4 regions of the Mesorhizobium sp. M0496 genome follow, and region 1 is predicted to be linked to each of the others. Evidence: predicted binding sites of a transcription regulator. Region 1 holds the regulator's gene; each other region holds the start of a gene.
What was found. Region 1 encodes PhoB, which activates phosphate uptake and scavenging genes when phosphate is short. Its sites were predicted from a motif close to TGTCATNNANCTGTCAT; they were not measured.
Positions count from the first base shown of each region.

Region 1 (4,921 bases):
CGATCGGCGTGCTGGCCGGCACCTACATGGCCGAATATGGTCGCTTTTCCAAGCTGACCACCGTGGTGCGCTTCATCAACGACATCCTGTTGTCGGCGCCGTCGATCATCATCGGCCTGTTCGTCTACGAACTGATGGTGCGGCCGATGGGGCATTTCTCGGCAATCGCCGGTGCTGTCGCGCTCGCCATCCTCGTCATTCCGGTCGTCGTGCGTACCACCGAAGACATGCTCAACCTGGTACCGAACGCCTTGCGCGAAGCCGGCACCGCGATCGGCGCGCCGCGCTGGGTGGTCATCAAGTCGGTCGCCTACCGCGCCGCGCTTTCCGGTATCGTCACCGGTATATTGCTGTCGATAGCCCGTATCTCCGGCGAGACGGCGCCACTGCTCTTCACGGCGCTCAACAACCAGTTCTGGTCGAGCAATCTCAACGCGCCGATGGCCAGCCTGCCTGTCACCATCTTCCAGTTCGCTCTCAGCCCTTACGAGGAATGGCAGCAACTGGCCTGGACCGGCGCACTCATCATCACATTGACGGTTCTCGCGCTCAGCATCGTTGCTCGCAGCCTGACCGGACGCAGAGAGGACAAATGAGCCAGATGTTGTCTCCAGACATGACGATCGCCGCCGAGGCCACCGCCAAGGCCAAGATCGAGGTCAAGAACCTCAACTTCTACTACGGCCAGTCGAAGGCGCTGAAGGACATCACGCTGTCCTTGCCGGAGCGCAGCGTCACCGCTTTCATCGGGCCTTCGGGCTGCGGGAAGTCGACGCTGCTGCGCGTCTTCAACCGCATCTACGAGCTCTATCCCAAGCAGACCGCCGAAGGTCAGGTGCTGCTCGACGGCCAGAACGTTCTCGACCGCTCGCAGGATCTCAACCTTTTGCGGACCAAGATCGGCATGGTGTTCCAGAAACCGACACCATTTCCGATGTCGATCTATGAAAACATCGCTTTCGGCGTCAGGCTCTATGAGAAGCTCAGCAAGTCCGAGATGGACGGTCGCGTCGAGCAGGCGCTGAAGCGGGCAGCACTCTGGACCGAGGTCAAGGACAAGCTCAACGCCAGCGGCCTCAGCCTCTCCGGCGGCCAGCAGCAGCGGCTCTGCATCGCCCGTACCGTGGCGGTGAAGCCGGAAGTCATCCTGCTCGACGAGCCGGCCTCGGCGCTCGATCCGCTGTCGACCGCCAAGATCGAGGAGCTGATCGACGAGTTGCAAGCCGACTACACGATCGTCATCGTCACCCACAACATGCAGCAGGCGGCGCGCGTGTCGAAGCAGACGGCCTTCATGTATCTGGGCGAGCTGGTCGAGTTCGACCGCACCGAGAAGATCTTCACGTCGCCCCGCGAGAAGCGCACGCAGGATTATATCACCGGCCGATTCGGCTGAGTTCAGGCATACGAGGGACAGGATCATGAGCGAACACACAGTCGCTTCTTTCGACGAGGATCTCGGTCAGATCAGCAGGCTCATCAGCGACATGGGCGATCTCGCCAGCTCGATGGTCGGCGGTGCGACCAAGGCGCTTTTGAATTCCGACAACGCGCTGGCACAGCGTGTCGTCTCCGACGACGCCATCATGGATGCGCGTCAGCGCGAGCTCGACGATCGCGCCATCACGTTGATCGCCAAGCGGCAGCCGATGGCCGACGATCTGCGCCATGTCGTCGGTTCGATCCGCATGGCCGGCGATCTCGAACGCATCGGCGACCTTGCCAAAAACATCGCCAAGCGCGTCGGCACTGTCGGCCTCAGCGTTACGCCGCGCGACCTTTCGCACTCGATCGATGGAATGGCGCAACTGGTGTTGATCCAGGTGCAGGGCGTCATCGAGGAATATGCTGCCCGCGACGCCGAGGCGTTGGCAAAACTACGCGCCGACGACGAGCGCATCGATGTCAAGTACACGTCGGTGTTCCGCGAACTGCTGACCTACATGATGGAAGATCCCCGCAACATCACGGCGTGCACGCATCTGTTGTTCTGCGCCAAGAACCTCGAGCGCATCGGCGACCACGTGACCAACATCGCCGAAAATGCCTATTATGTTTTGACCGGTACGCAGCTGCCCGCCAATCGTCCGAAGCAGGACGAGACGGCAATGTCCGCGCCGGCGGCATGATGACAGGGGTGACCAGCCGATGATCGCGCCACGCATCATGGTGGTGGAGGACGAGGAGCCGCTAGGCGTGCTGCTCCGCTATAATCTGGAGTCCGAAGGTTACCAGGTCGAGGTGGTGACGCGCGGCGACGAGGCCGAGATCCGGCTGCAGGAGAACGTTCCCGACCTTCTGGTGCTCGACTGGATGGTGCCGGCGGTTTCCGGCATCGAACTCTGCCGGCGCCTGCGAATGCGTTCCGAGACCGAGCGGCTGCCGATCATCATGCTGACCGCGCGCGGCGAGGAGAGCGACCGCGTGCGCGGCCTCTCGACCGGCGCCGACGATTATCTGGTCAAGCCGTTCTCGACACCGGAGTTCATGGCCAGGGTCAAGGCGCTGTTGCGCCGCGCCAAGCCGGAAGTGCTGTCCAGCGTGCTCAAGGTCGGCGACATCGTGCTCGATCGTGAATCGCACCGGGTCTATCGCAAGAAGAGCGAGATTCGGCTCGGACCGACCGAATTCCGCCTGCTCGAATTCATGATGCGCCATCCCGGCCGCGTGTTCTCGCGCAGCCAGCTGCTCGACAATGTCTGGGGCGAGACGATCTACATCGACGAGCGCACGGTCGACGTGCATGTCGGCCGACTGCGCAAGGCGGTCAACAATGGCCGCATGCCCGATGTCATCCGGACCATTCGTGGGGCAGGCTACGCGATTAGGGAAGACTAAAGCGCGTCGCGGTTGAACGGATTCAGGCGACGCGCTTTAGGTGTTTGTTTTTTATGCATGTCGTTTTCCCAAAACCGAGGTCGCTTTTGGGCGACATGCATTAGGTGCCTGTTCCGTCCCGATAGATCGTGACCAGGAAAACTCGATTAGCAGGCGGTCGCCAACGGCCGCGAAGGCTGGAATGTTGCATTCGTCTCATCGATGGGGAGCGAGCACGTGACGCCAGGAGCGGTCATCCCCATCAGTTTTCGAATGACCGCATTTGGGCTAAAGCGACAGGCAGCTTCTGGCGTTCTCCGATCTCCCAAACTCTCTATGTGCCCCGGCTGGCGGCAGGAAGCACGGCCAGCGACACGCATTAGTCGGTCACATCGCCATCTTGCCCGCAGACTCCGACCAACAAGCCGCGCACTCAAGAATTAATTTGAGTTAATTTATATATAGGATGTGTATTTTGCATAAATACACAATTTTATTAAATTTACTTCAACCTACAGCAGGTTCTCTGCTCTTTATTCATTGTGTGTACTCCGAATATTCAATACGATCTCGGATCGAATGACGATTCCGTGGAACGATCTCGTTCTTTGCAACGTTGCTTTGAAAGCGGTCGCCGGACTTTGCGCCGAATGATTTGACCAGGTCGGACACCATGAGGAAGGATTTCTGATGAGCACGGTCTTAAACGCCAAAGGCATCCCCCTTCCCTACACCGGCGCTTCCACTCATTGGTTCTCGGCCACCGGGTCCGGGCCAGAACTGCATGGCACCTCCGGCAACGACTCCTTCTGGGGAGACACCGGCGTCAATGTCACGATCTACGGTGGCGCCGGCGACGACTACTATCACCTCTATTCCACCAACAATAAGGTGGTTGAAGATCCCGGGGCAGGGATCGACACGATCGACACATGGATGAGCTACAAGCTCCCCGACAATTTCGAGAACCTCGTCGTTACCGGCGCCAATCGATATGCGTTCGGAAATGCGTTGGACAACATCATCAAGGGCGGATCGGGTCATCAGACGCTGGATGGCGGCAAGGGAAATGATGTCCTGATCGGTGGTGACGGCGCCGATACTTTCGCCATCTCCAAAGGAAATGGAAGTGATCTTATCTTCGATTTCGGTGCGACCGATGCGGTCCGCCTTAACGGGTATGACTTCACTTCGTTCGATGCCGTCCGTTCACAGATGGTCCAGGTGGAATCGAACGTGATGCTGAACCTCGGATCCGACGAGATCCTGGTGTTCAAGAATACGACCATCGACAAGTTGCAGCCCACCCAGTTCGAACTTCCGATCGACAAGTCCGGCATGACTTTGTCCTTCTCCGACGATTTCAACACGCTGAGCCTTCGGGACGGGCAGGACGGCACCTGGAATTCCAATTTCTGGTGGGGAGCGCCGAACGGCAGCACGTTGAGCAGCAATGGCGAGTTGCAGTGGTATATCGACGCCAATTATGGCCCGACGAGTTCCGTCCACCCGTTCAGCGTTGAAAACGGCGTCCTCACCATCACCGCCGCGCAGGCGCCGGAGGACATCAAGCCTCTGATCAACAACTACGAATACACCTCGGGGATACTGACGACCCACGACACCTTCGCGCAAACCTACGGCTATTTCGAAATGCGGGCGGACCTGCCCGAAACGGCCGGAGCCTGGCCGGCCTTCTGGCTGCTTCCTGAAGACGGCTCGTGGCCGCCGGAGCTGGACGTTGTCGAAACGCGCGGCCAGGACCCGAACACGCTCTACATGACGGCGCATACCAATGAGACGGGAGCGCACACCAAGGTTTCGTCCACGGTGAACGTTGCGGACACCGACGGTTTCCACACCTATGGCTTGCTCTGGACGAAGGATGAGCTCGTCTGGACCTACGATGGTGTTAAGGTCGCTCAAGCGGCGACGCCCGCCGACATGCACGATCCCATGTATATGCTGGCCGATCTCGCGGTGGGCGGCATTGCTGGCCAGCCTCCTGACCATCTGGCTACGCCGGCGGAGATGAAGATCGACTACATCCGCGCCTATACGCTGGACGACCTGCAGCACCACCCCTTGGACATCGCCGGCGACC
Region 1 is NZ_JAMYRC010000034.1:58,229-63,149, reverse strand. Features, by position in the region: gene pstA (phosphate ABC transporter permease PstA) at 1-596, shown strand, start outside; gene pstB (phosphate ABC transporter ATP-binding protein PstB) at 593-1,396, shown strand; gene phoU (phosphate signaling complex protein PhoU) at 1,422-2,129, shown strand; gene phoB (phosphate regulon transcriptional regulator PhoB) at 2,149-2,838, shown strand; gene eglC (endo-1,3-1,4-beta-glycanase EglC) at 3,508-4,921, shown strand, end outside.

Region 2 (4,921 bases), on a different contig from region 1:
GCGGTGGATGGCGGCAAAGGGCACCGCCGTCTCGCCCTTGGTCTCGATGCGCCATTCGATCTTGGCTCCGGATGAATTGAAACCGGAAAAGCTTTCCCAGACCGTTGTCATGTCGCCGCCGGGCGGAAAACCGTAAAACAGCGATTCACGGGCATCGTCATAGGCGATCAGCACGGGATAGCCGCGATAACCCGAACAGGCGAGTTCGGCCCAGTCGCCGTCGCCTTCTTCGGCCTGCGCATAGGTCACGCAATCCTTCTTCGAGTCGAGATCGGTATAGGCGCTTGCAATGCCGTCGGCGTGTGCAGCCTGGCAGAAGCCGGCGAGGGTGAGCGAAATCAGCAGGCTACGCATCGCGGGACATCTCCGTTGGAGGCTGTCCTAGCGTATCGCCTGCCGCTATTTCTTCAAGCTGGCTTCGATCAACAGATCGGCGTTGCGGGCGACCGCTTGCGCCGGGCCGCCAAGCCCGAACAGCTGGCCGCTGATATAGGCGCCTTCGATCAGGAGCAGCAGGCCGTCGCCGAGCGTGTCAGGGTCTTGCGCACCCATCGCAACCGCCATGGCGCGCAGGCGGCGGCGCAATTCCTGCTTGTTGGCCTCGCTGACGACGCGGGCCGGATGGCTGTGGTCGGGATATTCGACCGCTGCGTTGGTCATGCCGCAGCCGCGATAGTCCGCCACTTGCGTGCGCTTGCCGATACGGGTCAGGAAAGCCTTGATCTGCGCGCGCGGGTCGCCGGGATGAGCGGCGACCGCCTCATCGAAACGCTCCCAGTATTCAAGATCGTATTGCCTGAGATAGGAAGCGGCCAACTCATCCTTGGACGGAAAGCTACGATAGAGGCTGGGCTTGGTGACACCGGCGCGTTTGACGATCTCGTCGACGCCGATCGCCCTGATGCCGCGCCGGTAGAACAAATCATAGGCCACATCGAGGATCTTCTTGGCGGCCTTCGGCGGCGCCGATGCATGACCACGCCTGATGGTCAGATCAATATTTTTGTCCGTTGGCATCGTGTGACTCGATTGACAATGTTACCGATCGGTACGATACAGGTTCCCACCCTGCAACGTACCGGTCAGTAACATGATAACTCAATCCCGTCCCTTTGGCCAGCGCTACGCCTTCGTCGTGGTTGGCGTCATCTTCCTCTGCCTGCTGGTCGCGGCCGGCCTGCGGTCCGCGCCCGCGGTCATGATGCTGCCGCTGGAGAACAGTTTCGGCTGGCGGCGCGACGTCATCTCGCTGGCCGCCGGTGTCGGCATCCTGCTCTACGGTCTCACCGGTCCATTTGCCGCAGCCCTGATGGAGCGCGTCGGGCTGCGTCGCACGCTGCTCGCCTCGCTGGTGGTGATGTCGGGCTCAACCGCGCTCAGCCTGCTGATGACCAAGCCCTGGCATCTGTTCATCACCTGGGGCGTGTTCTCGGGCATTGGTTCCGGCGCTGTCGCCAGCGTGCTCGGCGCCACCATCGTCAATCGCTGGTTCAAGACCAATCGCGGCCTTGTCATGGGATTGATGTCGGCCTCAAGCGCCTCTGGCATGCTGGTGTTCCTGCCGATGATCGCTGCTCTGGCGCAGTCCGGTGGCTGGCAGCCGGTCGTCATAGCGGTCGCGATCGCCACCGCGGCTCTGATACCGCTGGTCTGGCTGCTGGTGCCGGAGCGTCCGGCTTCGATCGGCATGGTGCGCTACGGCGCCGAGGCCGACGACGTGCCGCCGACATCGCCTGCGTCGCAAGGCAATTTCCTCGCGCATACGCTCAACACGCTGCGCCGTGCCGCCGGCACAAGGGTGTTCTGGTACCTGTTCGCCACCTTCTTCGTCTGCGGCTTCACCACCAACGGTCTGGTCGGTACCCATCTGATCGCCTTCTGCGGCGACATGGGCATCGGCGAGGTTCAGGCCGCCGGCCTGCTGTCGATGATGGGCATTTTCGACCTGATCGGTACGACGCTGTCGGGCTGGCTCACCGACCGCTACGATCCGCGCAAGCTGCTTGGCGTCTATTACGGCATTCGCGGCCTGTCGCTGATCTATCTGCCCTATTCCGGCTTCTCGGCGACCAGCCTGATCATCTTCGCCGTGCTCTACGGCCTCGACTGGATCGCCACCGTGCCGCCGACGCTGAGGCTCGCCAATGAGGCGTTCGGCGACCGCAGCGGACCGATCGTGTTCGGCTGGATCGTCGCCGGTCACCAGATCGGCGCGGCCACCGCCGCCGCTTTCGGCGGCACCATGCGCGAGTTGCAGGGCAATTACGAACTGGCCTTCCTGATTGCCGGCATGACGGCGATTGCCGCCGCCTGTATCTCGCTGCTGATCAACACCAGCCGGCCGGCTTTCGATCCGGAGCCGCAGGCGGCGTAGCTGCGACGGCGGAGCGCTAATCTCCCCCCTTGAGAGGGAGATGGCCGCGAAGCGGCCAGAGGAGGTCGGTCCGACCGGGCTCGGCCTCCTGGTGCAGATGGAGGTCGGCGCTCCATGCGAGGCGACCCCTCTGTCGCCTTCGGCGACATCTCCCCCTCAAGGGGGGAGATCACCCTGTTCACTGTTATCAAACCTTCATCATCCCGAGATGCGCCTGAAACATTGACGCTGGACCTTGGTGGCACCGTTCAAGCCACCCAGGAGACAGCCATGAACAAGCTCTCGATGACCCGCCGCGCCTTCGTCACGTCCGCCAGCGCCGTTGGCCTGGCCGGGGTCTCGAGCTTGGCGCTGCCATACTATTCGCGCGCCAATCAGCGGCCAGCCTTCACCCATGGCGTCCAGTCGGGCGATGTCGACGCCACTAGCGGCATGGTGTGGACGCGCACCGACCGCCCGTCGCGCGTCATGTTCGAAGTGTCGTCGACGGAGAATTTCGCCAATGCGACGCGCCTGGCGCCGCTCGATACGTCGCCGGCCAGCGACTACACCGTCAAGCGGCTGCTTACCGACCTCGCTTCCGATCAGGACATCTTCTACCGCATGACATCAGCCGATCTCGCCGACATCAACGCCGTTTCCGAGCCGATCATCGGCCGCTTCAGGACGGCGCCGGCCTCGAAGCGCGACATCCGATTTGCCTGGTCGGGCGACACCGCCGGCCAGGGCTGGGGCATCGACGAGACCGGCATGAAGACCTACGCCACGATCGGCAAGCATACGCCCGACTTCTTCCTGCATTCAGGCGACACCATCTACGCCGACGGCGCCATGAAGGACGAGGTCGACCTGCCCGGCGGCGGCAAGTGGAAGAACGTCGTGCTGATCGACGGCAAGCGCAAGGTCGCCGAGACATTGGACGAGTACCGGGACCAGTGGAAATACAACATGATGGACAGGAACGTGCTCGGCCTGAGTGCCATCTGCCCGACCTTCTACCAGTGGGACGACCACGAAGTGCTCAACAATTGGTCGGATTCGAAGGATCTCAGCGCCGACAATCGCTACACGGAGAAATCCATCCACGTGCTGGCGGCCCGTGCGGCGCGCGCCTTCCATGAAATGACGACGATCCGCTACGAACCGTCCGAGCCCGGCCGCGTCTATCGCAAGATCGCCTACGGGCCGCTGCTCGACGTGTTCTTCCTCGACATGCGGTCCTATCGCGGCCCCAATGGTCCGGACATGCAGGATGAGATGACGCCGCAATCGCGCATTCTCGGCGAACAGCAGACGAAATGGCTGAAGCGCGAACTGGCAAATTCGAAGGCGACCTGGAAAATCATCGCTGCCGACATGCCGCTCGGCCTGGTCGTCTGGGACGACGGCGCCAAGAAAGTTGGCGCCGAGGCAGTCAGCAATGGCGATAATGGCTTGCCAAAGGGACGCGAACTTGAGATCGCCGACCTGCTGCGCTTCATCAAGAATGCCGGCATCAGCAACACCGTCTGGCTAACCGCCGACGTGCATTACACGGCCGCTCACCACTACAACCCGGACAAGGCTCAGTTCCAGGATTTCAATCCGTTCTGGGAATTCGTGTCGGGCCCGATCCATGCCGGCACGTTCGGCCCCAACGATTTCGACATGACCTTCGGGCCGGAACTGAAGTTCATCAAGGCGCCGACTGCCGAACAGGGTCAGAACCTGCCGCCATCGGCGGGCCTGCAATTCTTCGGGCTGGTCGATATTTCAGGCGCCAGCGAGCAGATGACCGTGCGGCTGATGGATCGCGACGACAATGAACTCTACAAGGTGACGCTCGACCCGGTGCGGTCGGCGTAAACGCACTTTTCGCCGGCTTCGCAAAGCGAAGCTGGCGAGACGGGCGGGGGTAAAGCGCCGCCTTAGTCCGGGTAGCAGACCATTGGAATGTTCGGCCAGACGGCGCTGTCGCAGTTGGCGCTGTCCTGTCTTTGCTTGAAAGAGGCGCTGACCGGGCCGGTCACCATCGGGTCGACGCCGTCGGGTGCGTCGGCGAAGACCTGCTCGGCTGTCTGGATGCCGGACTGCGCAACGGGGCGCGCTTCGCGCAGCGTCGCGGCGGACTGCGCGGCATTGGCCGCCAGCAGGATTGCAAAGGCAGCGGACGCGATAAGCGGCCAAAATCGGTTGAGTTTATCGGTCATGACGTTCGAACTGCCCGGGCCCTGAAAGGTTCCCGCCTTGGTTAACAAAATCATCTCACACGCAGATGCTTAAGATTTGATGAGTATTTGGTATCGCGCCTCCTCTTTCGCAATTGCGAAAAACCCTGTATGAGCCGCCCAACCGAAAGAGGCAGCGCCTTTTGGCCTGCTGCCTGCAACGCTCCCGAGACCCAGAACATGAAAATCCGTAATATCGCGATCATCGCGCACGTCGACCATGGAAAGACCACCCTTGTCGATCAGCTTTTGAAGCAATCCGGCTCCTTCCGCGACAACCAGCGGGTCGCAGAACGCGCCATGGATTCCAACGACCTCGAAAAGGAACGCGGCATCACCA
Region 2 is NZ_JAMYRC010000027.1:87,606-92,526, reverse strand. Features, by position in the region: gene NKI73_RS21680 (hypothetical protein) at 1-354, opposite strand, end outside; gene NKI73_RS21675 (TetR/AcrR family transcriptional regulator) at 400-1,017, opposite strand; gene NKI73_RS21670 (MFS transporter) at 1,091-2,374, shown strand; gene NKI73_RS21665 (alkaline phosphatase D family protein) at 2,645-4,219, shown strand; gene NKI73_RS21660 (hypothetical protein) at 4,282-4,563, opposite strand; gene typA (translational GTPase TypA) at 4,762-4,921, shown strand, end outside.
Region 2: the regulator PhoB is predicted to act here: its motif matches at 2,557-2,573, upstream of NKI73_RS21665 (alkaline phosphatase D family protein).

Region 3 (4,921 bases), on a different contig from region 1:
GCACGATCCCGCGCTCGTGGCAGGCGGCGGCGATCACTGCCCGGTTCGGCACGGAATTGCGCGCCGATTCCCCCATCCGCTTTTCGCAGAACAGTTTGAAGTCGCGATCGGTCAGCTTCAGCTTGCGCTGGTAATAATAGGCATAGGTTTCGAGGTTGACGAACTGGCGCTGGCCGGGCGCATGATCCATCAGCGATGCCAGCTTGACCCGCTCGTCGCCGTCGAAATTAGCGAAAGCCTTGAGGCAATCCGGCGCCGAAACCTCGCAGCGCAGATGGATGAAATGGTCGGCCCGCAGACGATCCTGCTGCACGCTGTCCTCGATCGCATCGGCCAGCTTGCGGATGTCGGTCGACGTCAGGTCGGCATCCTCGTCCATGCCGACTCGCAAGGCGTCGAGCACGGTGGTGATGCCGGCTGTCGCCACTTGCGCGTCATGGGCGAGCACGGCGGCGATGGGGTTCCAGCGCACCTTGGGCCGTGGCGCGTAGTGGCCTTCGAGATGGTCTGTGTGGAGTTCGACCAGCCCGGGAATGATGTAGTCGCCACCCATATCCTCGCCGGCCACGCTCCCGCTGGCTTGGCTGGTGCCGGCATCGATACCGGCGATAAAGCCGTCGCGCAGCACCAGCGAACCCTCGACGATCTCGTCGGCAAGAACGATGCGGGCGTTGTGGAGAACAGTTTCGGCGGTCATTTCAGGCAGTCCTTGGTTGTTCAGGCGGTTTTTCTGGCCGGGCGGCGCCCGAGCGCGTGATGCGAGAGCACCATGAACGGTGCGCCCGGTTCGGTTTCGACGAACAGCGTCAGCGCATCCACCAGCACCGGCTGTTGCAGCACCTGCGCAAACAGGCTGTCGATTGCTAGTCGAAGACGAGGGCTTTCCTGTGACGCCGCACGGCCGGACAGCGTCATGTGGAAGCGAAAGGTTTCGAAGACATAGGGGTAGCCCCATTGGCAGAGATTGCGGAACTCGGCTGGCTTCAGCGAATCCGGGCTGCGCCGCTCAATCTCGGATTCGGTCAGCGGGGCGCGAAAGCGATCGAAATCGCGCACCACGTCATCGGCGAAGCGGTTGAGAAGAGGCAGCGGCCCTTCCGGCACCAATGCGAAGAAGCTGTCGATCTGGCTGACGACGAGGCGCGGGATGGTCACCACCGCCGTCGCCTCGGCGAAATGGTCGAGGGCCGTGCGCAGCGAGGCTTCCGTCTCGCTGGCGGCCAGGCGGAAAGGGGCTTTCAGCGTCGCGTGGAAACCATAGCGGCGCGCCGAAGCGGTATGGAAAGCGACTTCCGCCGCCGACAGGTCGGCCACCGCCTCGACCGGCCTTGTCGCCGCGCCAAACGGGTCGCGGCCGAGCCAGTTGGCAGCGATCCGCGCCAGTGGCTCGTCCTGCCGGGGGGTGAAATAGATGGCGTAGCGCATGGAAGGTCCTTGTCAGCTCCGCTGCCATAGGTGATTTCCATGACGGATTGACGAAGCTTTGCAGCGTTTCCGATAACAAAACGGTGCGGCCGGGTCATTAGCCGACGATTTTTTCGTGCTGGACCAGTCCCCGGGTCTTCAAGAATGGCCTGTCAGGCTTTCATCAGCCATTCGTGCTCGGGCGCATTGTGGAATTTCCACGTCCGCTTCGGTCCGGCCATCACGTTGAGATAATAGAGATCGTAGCCGTGGCAGGCGGCGCAGGGATGATAGCCCTTGGGCACCAGGACGACATCGCCATCCTCGATCGCCATCGCTTCGTCGAGCGCGCGATGGCCATTCTTGTCGGCGTCGGTGTAGACGCGCTGAAAGGCAAAGCCCTGCGGCGGGTTGAGCCGGTGATAGTAGGTTTCCTCGAGATAGGATTCGTCGGGCAGATTGTCCTGGTCATGCTTGTGCGGCGGATAGCTCGACGTATGGCCGCCGGGCGTGATGACCTCGACCACCAGCAGCGAATCGGCCGGCTTGCCCTCCGGCAATATGTTGGTGACGTAGCGCGTGTTGGTGCCCTTGCCGCGCACCTCCTGGCCGAGATCGTCCGGTGTGATCACCCGCACCGGCAGACCGCCGCCAAGGCCCGGCGCCGAGCAGACCGCGAGTTCCAGTTCGGTGTCCGCCGTCACCGACCAGTCCGATCCTTCAGGCACATAGACCGACCACGGCTTGCCCTCGAAGGGCGACATGCGCTCGCCAAGCAGGCCCAGATCCTTGCCGCCGGCGGACGCCGTGCCCTTGCCGGTGACGAACACCAGGCAGACTTCGCGATCATCGGTTTTTCCGGACGCGCTCTCGCCGGGCTTCAGTCGGTGCAGGTCGAAACCGACATAGGTCCAGCCGGCGATTTGCGGTGTCACATGGGCGACCCGGCCATGGCCTTTATTGGCTTTGACGAGCAGCTTCGACATTTTTGTCTCTCCTATCGCAAATCTTCGAGAATTGGCCGAAGTCTCCCAACTTCGTCATCCTAGGGCGAAGCAGGAGCGAAGCTCCGTCGCGAAGACCCTAGGATCCATGCCGTAACCTCAGTCCAAGAGCGCAGCGGGACGGAATACTGCACCGCGGCGGCTGTTTTGATGTCGCGGCATGGATCCCGGGGTCTGCGCTGCGTCGCTTCGCTCCTTGCTCCGCCCCAGGATGACGAAGCGAGAAGCGCCGCAAGCTAATCGCCAACGCATGGGATCAGTCACTCCTTCGGTTCGGCCTCGGCCTTGGTCTCATCGACCGGCTTGTAGAGGTAGAAAAATTGCCAGACGGCGTAGCCGGCGAAACCAAGCGCGATGACGCCCCAGAACGGCGTGCCTGTGGCGAACTCGATGATCGACCAGATGATGCAGACCGCGACGACGGCGACACGCCGCCACAAAGGCCGGAAGAAGGGGTGTTCGTAATCTTTCATTGGGCCAATCTACAGCAATCGCCTTCGCCGGGAACCCATCGCATCAGGCTCCCTTGATCAGACATTGGGAAAGCCTTGCGTCTCGACCGTGTAGCCGGCGGCGGTCATGACGCGCATCAATTCCTTGTAGCCGACTTGCGCCATCCTGAGCGGCGGGTTCTTCTTCGGGTCCTGCTCGGCCTCGACCACGAACCAGCCCTCGTAGCCATGGTCCGCGAACCGTTGCACGATGGCGCCGAAATCCAGCGAACCGTCGCCGGGCACGGTGAAGGCGCCCAGCGCCACGGCATCGAGGAAGGACTGCTTGGTGCGGTCAAGCTTGTCGATCACGCCCATGCGCACGTCCTTCACATGAACATGGCTGATGCGCTTGTGATGGCTGTCGATGGCGCGCAGCACGTCGCCGCCGGCAAAGGCCAGATGGCCGGCATCGAGCAGCAGCGGAATGCCGGCTCCGGAATGGCGCATGAAGGCATCGAGTTCCGGCTCCGTCTCGACCACTGCCGCCATATGGTGGTGGTAGGAGAGCGGCATGCCTTGCTCGGCACACCATTCGCCAAATTCGGTGAGCCGCCTGGCATAGGCCTTCATCTCGTCATCCGACAGCTTCGGCTTGGTCGCCAGCGGCTTTGAGCGGTCGCCCTGGATGGAGCGGCCGACCTCGCCATAGACGATGCAAGGCGCGTTCACCGCCTTGAACAGGTCGATCATCGGCTGGATGCGGTCCTTGTTGTCGGCCATCTCCCCGTCGACCAGTGTGCCGGAGAACCAGCCGCCGCACAGGGTCACGTCGGCTGCCTTGAGGATCGGCAGCATGACATCGGGGTCGTTGGGAAAACGCCGGCCCATTTCCATGCCGGTGAAGCCGGCCGAACGCGATTGGCGCAAACACTCCTCCAGCGACACGTCATCGCTGAGTTCCGCAAGATCGTCGTTCCACCACGCAATGGGGGACATGCCCAGTTTGGCTTTCAAGTCGTCACTCCGGTTTCTTGTTCACCCTCCCCACAAGGGGGAGGTAGGGCTTGGCGGCGCAAAAATTCAATCGCCGATTGTCTGGATCTGCCGCTTCTCGTCATAGGTCTTGCGCGCCGCGTTCACCTGCGGCCGGGCCGATACTTCCGGCACCGCCACATCCCACCAATGGCCGCCGGCATCGGTGGAGGCAAGCGGATCGGTGTCGATGACCAAAACGGTGGTGCGGTTGTTCTTCTTGGCCTTTTCCAGCGCGTTTTCCAATCCGGCGACCGACGGCACCTTTTCGGCAATCGCCCCCAGGCTCGCCGCATGCGCGGCGAAGTCGATATCGGGCAGCACCTCGTGGCGCGAGTCCTTCAGGAGGTTGTTGAAGTTGGCGCCGCCGGTCGCCATCTGCAGCCGGTTGATGCAGCCATAGCCGCGGTTGTCGAGCAGCACGATGGTGAGCTTGAGGCCGAGCATCACCGAGGTGGCGATCTCCGAATTCAGCATCAGATACGAGCCGTCGCCGATCATGACGACGACCTCTTCCTTGGGCTTCGCCATCTTGGCGCCCAGCCCGCCGGCAATCTCGTAGCCCATGGTCGAGAAGCCGTATTCGGCGTGGTAGGAGCCGGGCGCGCCAGCCTGCCAAAGCTTGTGCAACTCGCCCGGCAGACCGCCGGCGGCATGCAGCAGCGTCACGCCGGAGCCCATCGCGCGCTGCACGGCGCCGATCACCTGCGCATCGGACGGGTAGGCGGCATTGGTCGACGCCGTCACCTTGGCGGCCTCGGCTTGCCAGGCCTTCTTGCCGGTGGCCGCATTATCGGTCCAGGTCGCCGGCGCCTTCCAACCTTTAAGCGCCGCACCCAGTTCGGCCAGACCCTCGGCCGCGTCAGTGACCAGCGGCAGCGCGCGGTGCTTGCCGGCGTCGAAGGGCTGCACGTTGAGCCCGATGATGGTCTTGCCGGAGTTCTTGAACAGCGCCCACGAGCCGGTGGTGAAATCCTGCAGGCGCGTGCCGATGGCCAGCACGACATCGGCTTCTTCGGCCAGCCTGTTGGCGGCCGAGGTGCCGGT
Region 3 is NZ_JAMYRC010000013.1:54,695-59,615, forward strand. Features, by position in the region: gene NKI73_RS14120 (alpha-D-ribose 1-methylphosphonate 5-triphosphate diphosphatase) at 1-697, opposite strand, end outside; gene NKI73_RS14125 (DUF1045 domain-containing protein) at 718-1,425, opposite strand; gene iolB (5-deoxy-glucuronate isomerase) at 1,578-2,390, opposite strand; gene NKI73_RS14135 (DUF3329 domain-containing protein) at 2,669-2,881, opposite strand; gene iolE (myo-inosose-2 dehydratase) at 2,939-3,856, opposite strand; gene iolD (3D-(3,5/4)-trihydroxycyclohexane-1,2-dione acylhydrolase (decyclizing)) at 3,923-4,921, opposite strand, start outside.
Region 3: the regulator PhoB is predicted to act here: its motif matches at 1,465-1,481, upstream of NKI73_RS14125 (DUF1045 domain-containing protein).

Region 4 (4,921 bases), on a different contig from region 1:
CCCGGCTTTCGCCGGCATTGTAGGCGGCCGCCGCCAGCCCGAGATTGCCGTAGCCGGTTTTCATTTCGGCGAGATATCTAGCCGACGCCGGGATCGCCTGGTTGATGTCGAAGGAATTGGCCAGCCCGCGCATCTTGGCGGTGCCCGGCATGAACTGGGCGATGCCTTCGGCGCCGACCGGGCTGACGGCGTTGGGATCGAACCGGCTTTCCTTCCAGATCAGCCGGGCGAAGAAATCCCTGGGCAGACCATTCTGATCGGCATGTGCCTGGATCAGGTTGCAGACCTTGTCGATCAGCCTTTGCTTGGCGGATTGCGGCGGATCTGCCTGAACCAGCGTCGACCAGCCCAGCCCGCACAACAGGATCAGCGTCGCCCAGAGGAAACGCTGCATCTGATCTACTCGGCCGCGGCTTTGCCGCGACCAAACCGTTGCTCGATATAGTCGGCGACCATTTTCTCGAAATCCGCCGCGATCGACGGCCCGCGCAGCGTCGCCGCCTTCTTGCCGTCGACGAAGACAGGCGCCGTCGGCGTCTCGCCGGTGCCGGGCAGCGAAATGCCGATGTCGGCATGCTTGGACTCGCCCGGACCGTTGACGATGCAGCCCATCACCGCGACCTTGAGGTTCTCGACGCCGGGATATTTTTCGCGCCACACCGGCATGTTCTTGCGCAGATCCGCCTGGATGTTCTGGGCGAGTTCCTGGAACACGGTGGAGGTCGTGCGACCACAGCCGGGGCAAGCCGCAACGATCGGCACGAACTGCCTGAACCCCATGGTCTGCAGCAATTCCTGCGACACCTGCACCTCCCGTGTGCGGTCGCCATTCGGCTCCGGCGTCAGCGAAATGCGAATAGTGTCGCCAATGCCTTGCTGGAGCAGGATGCCCATCGCGGCCGACGAAGCCACGATGCCTTTCGAGCCCATGCCGGCTTCGGTGAGGCCGAGATGCAGCGCATGGTCGGAGCGGGTGGCGAGTTCGGTATAGACGGCGATCAGGTCCTGCACGCCGCTGACCTTGGCCGACAGGATGATTTTCTCGCGGCCAAGGCCGATCTCTTCCGCCATCTCGGCCGACAGGATCGCCGACTGTACGATCGCCTCGCGCATCACCTCTTGCGCCGTCAGCGGAAAACCCTTGTCCTGGTTGTCGTCCATCAGCCGGGTCAAAAGCTCCTGGTCGAGCGAGCCCCAATTGACACCGATGCGCACCGGCTTGTCATACCTGATCGCCATCTCGACGATATCAGCGAACTGCCGGTCCTTCTTGTCCTTGAAGCCGACATTGCCGGGGTTAATCCGATATTTGGCCAGCGCCTCGGCGCAGGCCGGATGGTCCGCCAAAAGCTTGTGGCCGATATAGTGGAAATCGCCGACCAGCGGCACGTTGATGCCGAGACGCTGAAGCCGCTCATGAATGCGCGGCACGGCGGCCGCACTCTCGTCGCGATCGACGGTGATGCGCACGATCTCGGAGCCGGCACGGTGGAGTGCTGCAACTTGCGCAACAGTCTGGTCGATATCGGCCGTGTCGGTGTTGGTCATCGACTGCACGACAACGGGCGCGCCGCCGCCGACGACCACGCCGCCGACATCGACGCCGACCGAGGTGCGGCGGGGGAAAGGAGAGGAAAAATATCCGGTCATGCCGGCAGCCTTTTGTCTTTGGAGCGCCATGCGTCCACTTGAACGCACAAAGTGCGCTCCGGGCCGATGCGCTAAAGTCCGGGCATGAGGTGGAGGAGCAAAGATGGCTTGTCAATGGCGACAGGTCGCCACTGGCCGGAATCGGCCCGCCGCCAGGGACCAGAAACAATCGATGATCTGGCGAAATCTGGTGACAGCCGAGCGGAAATTAAAGCGGGTGGAAGTCCGGCTCAGGCTGATGGCCAGTGCTGGAAATCAAAACCCATCACGCCGGCGGCAGGTGCCGCCGGGAAAAAGAGGCCGCGGATGGTAAGCGACTATGTCAGGAGGACATCAATGCGTGGTCGGTTTCCCTCTCAGTTTTTCAATCTCGTCCTTGAGTGCCAACTTGCGTCGCTTGAGATTCACGATTTCGAGGTCATCGACCGATGGATGGTTCATCGCGTCATCGATTTCACGTTCGATGTCGCCGTGTTTCCGCTGCAACTCATCAAGATGGGATGCAAGAGACATGATTGGTTCTCCCTTTCATGGTTTCCTCGATTGCAGCCGTCATGGCGCGTCCACCGCAGGTTCGCTTCTGTGACGGCATGATGACAGTGTGTCACCTTCCGGCAGCGATGTCGAATGATCCGTGGTAGCATTCCACGACAATGTGAAATGTGATATGGGCTGCGCGCCGGTTGTAAAATCCCACCGGCCCCGCCCAATCAGGCCCATTTTTGGGCGCCGCAGACGTGCAGACGGTAGATAATGTCCGATCAGGAACAGGCTGATATCCGGCTCGAATATTCCCGGCTGAAGCAGGAGCACGCCGATTTCGATGCGGCCATCAACGCCATGATCGCCATGGCCTGCGATCCACTGCAGATTCAGCGCATGAAGAAGAAAAAGCTGTTCCTCAAGGACCGGCTGATGGCGCTGGAAGACAAGATCATTCCCGACATCATTGCCTGAAGGGCGCGTACGCTTTCGAGCGCTATCCGGCGATCGAAAGCTTCGCGGCGCGGTTGCGCAGCAGGCCGATGAGCTCACCGGTCCGCTCCTCGGACGTATCGATGGGGACCACCAGGCACATCGTCGCCTCGACCTTGCCGGGCGCTGAAAAGACCGGCGCGGCAAGGCACTTCGTATAAGCATCGACAAGGCCCGAGGTGATGCAATAGCCTGCGACTTGTGCCTTTGCGATGTCGTTGACAAAATCGTCGAGCCGCAGTTTGCGCCCGTCGGGCAGCACGAGATCGTCGTCGGACACCATGCCTTCGATCTCAGCCCTCTCCAGTCCCGCCAGAAGCAGCCGCCCCGAAGCGGTCCAGGGCAGCGGTATCTGCAAGCCCGTGGCGGAGCTGATCCGGAAAGGCCTGGTGCCAGGGCTCGCGTGGACGATCGTGTAGCGACCGCTTTGCAGCATGCACAGTTCTGAAGTCTCGCCGGTCTCGCGCGACAGGTTGTCGACCTCCTGGCGCCCTCGCCTCAGAAGGTCGTTGCCGCGCACATAGTCCATTCCATAGAGATAGAGCTTCTTGCCGAAATAGACGCGATTGCCGTCGCCTGCCATCTCCAGCAGGCCCGCATCGACCAGCGACCGCACCAACGTGTAGGTCGTCGAGCGGGGTGCATTCACCCCTTTGGCAAGGTCGCCAATGCCGATCGCCCGCTGGGTCGTGTGAAGAAACTCCAGAATCTCGAGCACCCGGTTAAGCCCCTTTTCACGGGAGCCCGAGATTTTCTCGTCGGCTGAAATCACGGAGGCATTGCCATCTTGCATTGTCGATTCCCGGTGTTAATATCTGTCTTGTACAGGATACACTCGTCTCTTGTAAGAGACAAAATCACCGACGCGTGTCTTGCCTGTGTACAAGGGGAACACAACATGAAAGGAGGTCGCCGTGAACGACACATCCGGAAGACGTGATTTTCTGAAAATGGGAATGGCAGGGCTGGCCACGGCCGGCGTGCTGGCAACCGTCGATGCCCGGAAGGCCGCGGCCCAGGCAGCATCCGACAGCCTGCTGCGCACCGTGCTCGATCGCGGCAAGCTGATCGTCGGCACCGGCAGCACCAACGCACCGTGGCACTTCGAGAACGATGCCGGCGAACTGGTCGGCATGGACATTACCATGGGGCGCATTCTCGCCAAGGGCCTTTTCGACGATCCGACCAAGGTCGAGTTCGTCATGCAGGATCCGGCACAGCGCATCCCCAACGTGACCACCAACAAGGTCGACATCACCATCCAGTTCATGACCATGAGCGCGCAGCGCTCGCAGCTGATCAACTTCTCCCGACCATACTACGTCGAAGGCGTTGCCTTGCTGACGCTTCCGACCGCCGAGAACAAGACTTTCGACAAGCTGCTTGCCGCAGGCTCGGCAACGCGTGTTTCCATCCTGCAGAACGTCGATGCGGAAGCCTCCGTGCACATCGCTCTGCCGCAATCGCAGGTGATGCAGATCGACACCCAGGCCAACGTGCTGCAGGCGCTGGAATCGAAGCGTGTCGACGCTGCCGCGGTCGATCTTTCGACCGTGCGCTGGCTCGCCTCGCGCAATCCGGACAAATACTTCGATGCCGGCAAGAGCTGGTTCTCGATGCTTTACGGCGCGGCGCTCCGGCAAGGCGATCTCGACTGGCTGACCTTCGTCAACCAGACCTTCACCATCGCCATGTTCGGTCACGAAACGGCGCTCTATGACGCCGCCTTCAAGGACTATTTCGGGCAGGAGCCGCCAGCGCGCCATCCTGGCTTCCCGGTCATCTGACCTGCAACGGACGGACGGGCGCATCCAGCGCCCGTCCGTCTCCCGAAGGCCTGCGGCACCGAGGCGAACGCATGGGCTATGCCCTCAACTTCAACCTGATCTGGCGGCATTTCGACAAGCTGTGGGGCGGCCTGCTGCTCAGTCTCGAACTCGCCGTCATCTCGATCGCCATCGGCATCGTCATCGGGCTGGTACTGGCGGTCTGGTATGTTTCGGCCGGGCGCGTGGTGCGCACCATCATCGCCGCCTATGTCGAATTTATCCGCAACGTGCCGTTGATCCTGCTCGTCTATCTCGTCTTCTACGGCTTGCCGACAGTGGTCGATATCGCCTACAGCGCGCCGACCTCGTTTGTCGTCACGCTCTCGCTCTACAGCGGCGCGTATCTGGTCGAGGTGTTCCGCTCCGGGCTCGAGGCCGTTCCGCGCGGACAGCTGGACGCCGGCAAGGCGATCGGCCTGACGCCCTGGCAAAGGCTGCTCAACGTGCGCCTGCCGACGATGCTGCGC
Region 4 is NZ_JAMYRC010000026.1:32,220-37,140, forward strand. Features, by position in the region: gene NKI73_RS20960 (transglycosylase SLT domain-containing protein) at 1-394, opposite strand, end outside; gene ispG (flavodoxin-dependent (E)-4-hydroxy-3-methylbut-2-enyl-diphosphate synthase) at 400-1,650, opposite strand; gene NKI73_RS20970 (YdcH family protein) at 1,984-2,163, opposite strand; gene NKI73_RS20975 (YdcH family protein) at 2,404-2,607, shown strand; gene NKI73_RS20980 (IclR family transcriptional regulator) at 2,630-3,418, opposite strand; gene NKI73_RS20985 (transporter substrate-binding protein) at 3,540-4,412, shown strand; gene NKI73_RS20990 (amino acid ABC transporter permease) at 4,484-4,921, shown strand, end outside.
Region 4: the regulator PhoB is predicted to act here: its motif matches at 2,233-2,249, upstream of NKI73_RS20970 (YdcH family protein).